DNA from 2 places in the Acidisoma sibiricum genome. Region 1 is predicted to be linked to the other one. Evidence: predicted binding sites of a transcription regulator. Region 1 holds the regulator's gene; the other holds the start of a gene.

The links. The regulator HrcA, encoded in region 1, represses chaperone genes, less so after heat shock. The targets are predictions, from matches to a motif close to GTTNGCACTCNCNNNNNGNGAGTGCNAAC.
Region 2: the regulator HrcA is predicted to act here: its motif matches at 2,626-2,654, upstream of AC3G7M_RS18625 (co-chaperone GroES).

The regions. Positions count from the first base shown of each region.
Region 1 covers NZ_CM174445.1:702,871-707,070, forward strand. Annotated here, with positions in the region: gene AC3G7M_RS03385 (polyhydroxyalkanoate depolymerase) at 1-1,301, opposite strand, end outside; gene AC3G7M_RS03390 (glutathione S-transferase family protein) at 1,300-1,956, shown strand; gene hrcA (heat-inducible transcriptional repressor HrcA) at 2,059-3,138, opposite strand; gene AC3G7M_RS03400 (DMT family transporter) at 3,293-4,200, shown strand, end outside.
Region 2 covers NZ_JBYQFD010000002.1:38,444-42,643, forward strand. Annotated here, with positions in the region: gene rpoH (RNA polymerase sigma factor RpoH) at 1-106, shown strand, start outside; gene AC3G7M_RS18615 (hypothetical protein) at 169-477, shown strand; gene groL (chaperonin GroEL) at 569-2,206, opposite strand; gene AC3G7M_RS18625 (co-chaperone GroES) at 2,229-2,543, opposite strand; gene AC3G7M_RS18630 (glycosyltransferase family 2 protein) at 2,969-4,096, shown strand; gene AC3G7M_RS18635 (acyl-CoA dehydrogenase family protein) at 4,093-4,200, shown strand, end outside.

The DNA.
Region 1 (4,200 bases):
GTCTGCAGGTGATGCTGTTTCATCACGGACGGCAGGCCCGTACACAGGTCCAGTGCCGCCATCGTCTGGCCGATGCCGCAGATATCGTCGCGCTCGCCTTCGACCGTCAGCACCATGGTGCGGCGGATGGCGCCCGGATCGACGCGCTCGCCCCGATGCGTCAGGCGGCCCAGCGGCAGGTCATGATCCTGAAAGATGCGCTTGACCGTCTCCAGAAAGAATTCCGCGGGCAGATCCATCACGGCGCGGTATTCGTCATAGAATTTACGGTGTACATCGGCGCGCATCTCGTCGCCCGCCACGATATTGCGGGCCTGCAGGATTTCCGCCCGCAAATGGCGGTCGAAATTCATCGCCACGAAAGCATTGAGCTGCATAAAGCCAGGATAGACGCGGCGGTTCGCGCCGCGGAACTGCCAGGGCACAATGCCGATGACAGAATTGTCGAACCACTCGATCGGCTTTTCCTGCGCCAGCAGATTGACCTTGGTCGGCGCCATCCTTGTATCGATGGGACCCGCCATCAGCGTCATGCTGCGCGGGGTCGCGATATTGCCTTCCCGCGCCATGACGGACACAGCGGCCAGCACCGGTACCGCCGGCTGGCAGACGGCCAGCACATGCGCGCCGGGTCCGATCGCCTCCAGCTGCGCGATGACATGGTCGGTATAGTCCTCAAACCCGAAGGTGCCGGCGGTCAGCGGAACGTCGCGGGCGTTCTTCCAGTCCGTGATATAGACGTCATGATCGGCGAGCAGCGTCTGCACCGTATTGCGCAGCAACGTCGCGAAATGGCCGGACATCGGCGCCACCACCAGCAGCCGCGGCTGCCGTACGGCGGTTTCCTTGCGAAAATGCAACAATGCGCAGAAGGGCGTCTCGTAGACGACCTCCTCGATGATCGCGACCGGCGCATTGCCGACCACGACCGGCTGCATGCCGTAAGCCGGCCGCTCATGCGTCATCGGCACGCGCCAGAGGCTTTCGGCCATGGCGGCAGTCAGGCGCAGCGGCAGGGCAGCCGGCTGGGTCAGATCATATTGGTTGAGAATGGTGCTGAGAAACCGGAAATACTGGCGCGCCGGCGCCATCATATCCTGCCGCGCCTGATACATCTGATACAGCATCGGCGTGCCGGCCGCCGCCAGCACGTCGGACAACGGCAGGCCCGCGATGGGCTTGGCCATTTCATAGAACAGGGACTGCCGGTTTTTTTCATCCATACCAAGCCCTGCGTTCCGCTGGAGCCCCAGGGTCTGATAGAGTGTGGGCCCATCCTTGGCGGACAGGACATTGCTCATGGCTGAGGCGACGCTTCTCATTAGCAGCAAGAACTATTCCTCCTGGTCACTCAGGGGATGGCTGATCACGCGCCTCTCCGGCCTGCCGTTTAAAGAAAAGATCGTCAATCCCGACGATCCCGCCGCCCGGGCCGAACTGCTGCTTCGGTCCTCGTCCATTCTGGTACCCAGTCTCATCCATGATGGGATTTCGATCTGGGATACGCTTGCTATTGCGGAATACCTGAACGAGTTGCGACCGGAGGCTGAAATGCTGCCGGATGACAGGCATGCGCGCGCCCGCTGCAGGGCCATCAGCGGCGAAATGCATTCCGGCTTCGCGGCTTTGCGCTCATCGCTGCCGATGAACCTGCATGCGCACCGGCCAGGCTTTGCCATCTGGTCGGCCGCGCGCGCCGATATCGACCGCATCCTGACGATCTGGCAGGACTGTTTCGAGACATGGAACGGCCCATATCTCTTCGGCAAAAAGCTTTCAGTCGCCGATGCGATGTATGCGCCTGTCGTCACCCGCTTCCTAACCTATGACGTCGCGCTGAACGCGCGCGCAGCACGCTACTGCCAGGACATCATGGCCTGGCCGGATATGGCGGAATGGGTGGCTGCAGCGAAGGAAGAGCCCCAAGAAATCACCGAACTGGAAGTGGAATTCTAACGGTTCGGTAAGCCTAGCACCAATCCGTCGCGGCGGGTAGCGGCGCGCACCCGCTTCAGCCGAAGGCGTTACGGACCATTTGACAATGCGCCCCCAGCCGCGTCAGCCCAGCAGCCTGCCCACCACCCGCGCGGTATAGTCCACCACCGGAATGACCCGGCCGTAATTGATCCGGGTGGGTCCGATCACCCCGATCGCGCCGACGATACGGTTCGTCGAATTCCGCGCCGGCGCCACGATCATGGACACGCCGGCCGAGCCGAACAGGCCGCTTTCCGCGCCGATGAAAATGCGCACCCCGTCCGAGGTCTCCGCCAGTTCCAGCAGGCGCAGCATCGTCTCCTGCGCCTCCAGCCGCTCGAACAGGGTCTGGATGGAGGCAAGGTTCTCGATTTGCGTGACATCCGCCAGCAGCCTTCCCTGGCCGCGAACGATCAGATTGCCGCCGCGCCCCTCGCCGCCCCAGGTCGCGAGACCCGCTTCGATGATGCTCGCCGCCAGCTCGTCCAGCGTATTGCGGTCGCGCGCGATCTCGGCCGCCATATTGGTGCGAAAATCCGCCAGCGTCTGTCCGGCCAGACGGGCATTGAGATAGTTGCTCGCCTGCTGCAGCGCCGAGGGCGGCACGCCGAGCGGAATATCGATGACGCGGTTCTCGACCTGACCTTCCGAGGAGACCAGCACCACCAGCGCACGGCCGGAGGCGAGCGGCACGAATTCGATATGCTTCAGCGCGCCCTCGGCCTTGGGCGCCAGAACCAGCCCGGCCGCCGCCGACAGGCCGGACAACAGGGTCGAGGCTTCGGCCAGCGTATCCTGCAGGCTGCGGCCATGGCTGACGAGCGCGGTGTCGATCGCGTCCCGCTCCTCCTCGGCCAGGTCGCCGAATTGCAGCAAGCCGTCGACGAACAGGCGCAAGCCCCGGTCGGTCGGCAGACGCCCGGCCGAGGTATGGGGCGCATAAAGCAGACCGGCATCGGTCAGATCGGCCATGACATTGCGGATCGTCGCTGGCGACAGCGCCAGCGGCAGGCGTCGCGACAGGGTGCGGCTGCCAACCGGGCCGCCGGTCTCCACATATTGCTCGACGATTTCGCGCAATACCGCCGCCGACCGGATATCTAGCCCCTGGGGCAGCGTCGCGGGTTGTATGGGCGGAAGGGTAAAGCCATGTCTGTCCATTGCGATCCTTTTTTACCGGGCCCGGACCTGGGGGCCGATATCCTATCAGTCAGAGGCTCTGCCATGCGACATGAAGAGTGCTCCGTCACATGGGCTCATGCTGATCATAGCCTAATTGGGTCTTCGCGACACCACAGGGAGTGGCGGCACGGGAATGGGCTTCGCGACGCATGTTTCCGCCCTGCGCTCCAGGCTTGACCGGTCGTCGACCGGAACGGGCCTCGTCATCGTCCTGATCTCTTATTCCGCCTTCGCTTTGCATGATGCGCTGGTCAAGATCCTGGTCGCGCATTTCGACGCGCCGCAGATTCTGTTCCTGCGCAGCCTGACCGTCGTCGTCCTCTGCCTCAGCCTCGGTGGCCGCAGCGTGGTGACGCGCGGTCTGTTTTCGCCGATGCGGGGCAAGCTGCTGGCGCGCGCGGCCCTCACCTTCGTCGCCTGGCTTCTGTACTATTCGGCCGGCCGCTATCTCGGCCTCGCCCAGATGATCACCATCTACTTCGCAAGCCCGCTGATCATCGCGGTGATGGCGGGACCTTTGCTGGGCGAACGCGTCACCCTGGTGCGCTGGATCGCGCTGGGCATCGGCTTTGTCGGCGTGCTTCTCGCCGCCCGTCCGCATGGCTCAAGCCCGCTTCTGCCGGCGCTCTGCGTCGCCCTCGCCGCCGTCATCTGGGCCTATGCCATGATCCTGATGCGCCAGATTTCGGCCGAGCTGCGCGGCTGGGATCAGGTCTTCGTCATCGCGCTGCTGTTCCTGGTCTGTTGCGGCGCGGTCCTGCCCTTCATCTGGAAGACACCCAGCCTGCCGGCCCTGGTTTTGATGCTGAGCCTGGGGCTGCTCTCCACCCTCGCCCAGCTGCTGCTGATCGAAGGCGTCAAGCTCGCCCAGGCCAGCGTCATCGCGCCGATGGAATTCAGCGGCCTGCTCTGGAGCTTCGTCTTCGGCTACGCCATCTTCGGCGACATTCCGGCCATCGGCGTCTTCCTCGGCGCTGGCCTCATTCTGCTGAGCGGCGGCATGGTGGTGCTGAGCGAGCTGCGCGGCGGCCGGCAGCGCAC
Region 2 (4,200 bases), on a different replicon from region 1:
CGAGGTGCGGGCCTTTGAAAAGCTGCAGAAGTCGATGAAGACGCAGATCGCCGATCGCCGTCAGATGATCACGCAGGACGCTGACAGCGGCCGTCTTCTGGCCTAACCCGCCACGCCCATGAAAGGGGCCGGTGCCTTATCGGGCGCCGGCCCCTTTTTTGTGCTTAAATGGCAGCAGTCATTGAGGTGGTGCAGGGCATGAGCGTTATCAGACAGGACCTTCGTCGAACCGGTCTGCCGCCATGGCACGGCGCCGCCCGTGTCTATGACAGAGGCCGGATGATTTTGGACTATCTGTGGAACAACGGATTTGAGCCTGATGCCAAGACCGCGTTCAAGGTCAAGACACTCCTGAACAAGGACATGGCCTTGCTGATTGCGGCGCTCGAAGGCGGCGAGGAAGCCGCGGTGCGCGACGCGGTATCGCGCAATTTGAATTTCTTGACGGTCCAGCAGCTGGCAGAAACCAGCCGCTGAAAACAGTCAAGGCCCCTTTGCTCGTCAAAGGGGCCTTGATGCAGCACAGGCGCGCAAAAGCCGGTCGCGCGATGCGACCGGCTACAGGCGCTTAGTAGTCCATGTCGTCCATGCCGCCACCGCCCTGCGGCAGAGAGCGTTGGCGCTTTTCTGACCGCTCGGCCACCATGGCTTCCGTGGTGATCATGAGGCCGGCGACTGAAGCCGCGTTTTGCAATGACACGCGCACGACCTTGGTGGGGTCGATGATGCCGGCGGCGATCAGGTCGGTGAAATTACCGGTCTGCGCATCGTAGCCGAAATTGTAGTCATTGCTTTCCAGCACGCGGGCCGCAATGACGGCACCGTCATTGCCGGCATTCTCGGCAATCTGGCGTAGCGGCGTCTGCACGGCCTTGCGCACCATGGCGATGCCGAAGGTCTGGTCGGCATTGTCGCCCTTGAGGCCGACAAGCGTTTGGCTGGCGCGCGCCAAGGCAACACCGCCACCCGGCACCACGCCTTCCTCAACTGCCGCGCGGGTCGCATGCAGCGCGTCATCGACGCGATCCTTGCGCTCCTTCACCTCGGTCTCGGTCGCACCGCCGACGCGGATGACAGCAACGCCGCCGGCAAGCTTCGCCAGACGTTCCTGCAGCTTCTCCCGATCGTAGTCGGAGGTGACTTCTTCGACCTGACGGCGAATTTGGTCACAGCGCGCATGGATAAGGTCGTGCGCACCAACCCCTTCGATGACGGTCGTGGTGTCCTTTTCGATCAGCACCCGCTTGGCCTGGCCGAGCATGGCCAAGGTGACGGATTCAAGCTTGATGCCCAGATCCTCGCTGATCACTTCGCCGCCCGTCAGCACCGCGATATCTTCCAGCATCGCCTTGCGGCGATCGCCGAAGCCCGGTGCCTTGACGGCCGCGACCTTCAGTCCGCCACGCAGCTTATTGACAACCAAAGTGGCCAGGGCTTCGCCCTCGATATCTTCCGCGATAATGACCAGCGGTCTGCCAGACTGCACGACCGCTTCCAGCAGCGGCAGCAGAACCTGCAGGCCGGACAGCTTCTTCTCATGGATGAGGATATAGGGGTTATCCATATCCACGGTCATCTTCTCGGGATTGGTGACGAAATAGGGGCTGAGATAGCCGCGGTCGAACTGCATCCCTTCGACCACCTCCAGCTCCGTCTCCATGCCCTTGGCTTCTTCGACGGTAATCACGCCGTCATTGCCGACCTTTTGCATGGCTTCCGCAATCATGCGGCCGATTTCGGCCTCGCCATTGGCCGAAATCGTGCCGACCTGGGCCGTTTCAGCCTCGGTGGTGATCTTCTTGGTGCGCGCTGCCAGTTCCGTGACGAGCGCCGCGACAGCCTTGTCGACACCGCGCTTCAGATCCATCGGCGCCATGCCGGCGGCGACGGCCTTGCCGCCTTCGCGGACGATGGCCTGGGCAAGCACGATCGCCGACGTCGTGCCGTCACCGGCAAGATCGTTGGTTTTGCTGGCAACTTCACGGAGAAGCTGGGCGCCCATATTCTCGAACTTTTCGGCGAGTTCGATTTCCTTGGCGACCGAGACACCGTCCTTGGTGATACGCGGTGCGCCATAGCTTTTGTCGATGATGACATTGCGCCCTTTGGGGCCAAGCGTCACTTTGACCGCATCGGCCAGAATATCGACGCCGCGCAGCATGTGGCTGCGGGCATCTTCGCCGAAGCGAACGTCTTTAGCTGCCATGTCTGTATTCCTTTTTGATTGTTCAGGCAGCGTGGGCAGTGGCGGATGCGCCTTCGATCACGCCAAGAAGGTCGCTCTCCTTCATGATGACCAATTCTTCACCGTCGAGCTTCACTTCAGAGCCGGACCATTTGCCGAACAGCACGCGGTCTCCGGCTTTGACATCGAGTGCGACGACAACGCCCTGCTCATTGCGGGCGCCGGGCCCCGCCGCGACGACTTCACCCTCCATGGGCTTATCTTTGACGGTATCGGGAATGATGATGCCGCCAGCGGATTTTTCTAAGGGGGTGACGCGACGAATCACGACGCGATCGTGCAGCGGACGAAATTTCATGGACTGGGTACTTACCTGGTGCCGGCCTTCACGACCGGTGCGCTTACCCGGGGCCATTGTGGCACGGTTCGAGCCTGATCGGTTTAGCACTCTATGCCTGAGAGTGCTAGCGAAACCCCTGCATCAGGGGGAGCCCGCCAGGCCGGCGCGTCTTGCGGCCATGCCCTGGCCCGCACACAGGTGAGTGTATCCGCCCGAAAATCGCGCGGGAGGGGTCAGGATGCACCCCGCCCGATCGTCCACACTTTAGTTTGAAGTGAGAACAGTCGCCGCTTTCGTTTCATTCGGCAGGGTCGTGGACCATCTGGGAAAATGCCAAAGACCATTGACGTTTGGCGGACCCGCGAATTCGCCGATCGGACAAGCCTCTCTTCCTGTCGTCCCGATTGGCCTTCGCTTATGGAGCGATAAGGGATGGTAGGTTGATGGCCGCGCTGCACCGCACGGACGCAAAGGTTGTCGTCGCGATCCCCGTCAGGGATGAAGCATCCTTCATAGAACCCTGCCTGCGCGCCCTCGGGCGACAGACTGAGTCGATCGATGACATCGTGCTGCTTGTCAACAACAGCCGTGATGGCACTGCAACCATGGCGCGCATCCTCGCACCCTTTCTCGACGCGAGACTTCATATCGAAGAGGTCGATCTGCCCGCGGCGGAGGCCAATGCCGGCACCGCGCGCCGCTTGGCGATGGATCGCGCCGCAGAAATTGCAGGCCTGCGGGGCGCGATTTTGACCACGGATGCCGATGCGCAGGTGCCGCCCCACTGGGTTGCGGCAAACATGGGCTGGCTGCGAGGCGGGCATGATGCCGTCTGCGGCATGGCCGCGATCGATCCGGTCGACGAAGCTGGCCTGCCATCGCATCTCATCGCCGACGATCTCGCCGAACAAGCCTATGGCGCTATTCTGGATGAAATAGACGATCTGGTCGATCCGCGGCCCTGGGACCCCTGGCCACGGCATTCGCACCGCTCCGGCGCCAGTATTGCCGTGCGGGCCGCCGTCTTCGCCGCCGTCGGCGGCCTCCCCGCGGTCGCCCACAGCGAAGATCGCGGATTTATCGCGCGGCTTGAGCGCAGGGATTGCAAAATCCGGCACGACCCTGCGCTGACAGTCGTGGTCTCGGGCCGGCGCCTTGGCCGGGCCGCGGGCGGCATGGCAGAGACCATCGCGCGGCGCATGGTCCAACAGGATATCTGGGCGGATGACCGGCTGGAGATGCCGCAGGCCGCGCTGCTCCGGTCGCAATTGCGGCGGCAGGCGCGGACCGTCTGGAGCGGCCATCGCGACAGTCGGCCCCTCGCCGCGAGTCTCATGCTGCCGCAGGCCGAGCTGGCGGCGGCCATGCTGCGACCCTGGTTCGGCGATGCCTGGGCGGCACTCGAGGCGAGCAGCCCCGTGCTGGAGCGCCGTCCCGTAGCCATGGCGCAGTTAACCGCGCTGATTGTGGAGGCTGAGCCGATACTGGTGCGGCTGCGGGCGGCACAGCTTCAAACGTCTGAGCAGACGAAATCGCCAAGCTTTGGCAGTGTCCGGGCCGCTGCCGGATGAGTACCAGCGATAGGCGCCGGGAGGTATTCCTCCTCGGCCTGGACGACCTCTGTAAAGACGGACTCCCGGTCGCGGATGAAGCCCGGTTTCCGGCCGAGGCCATG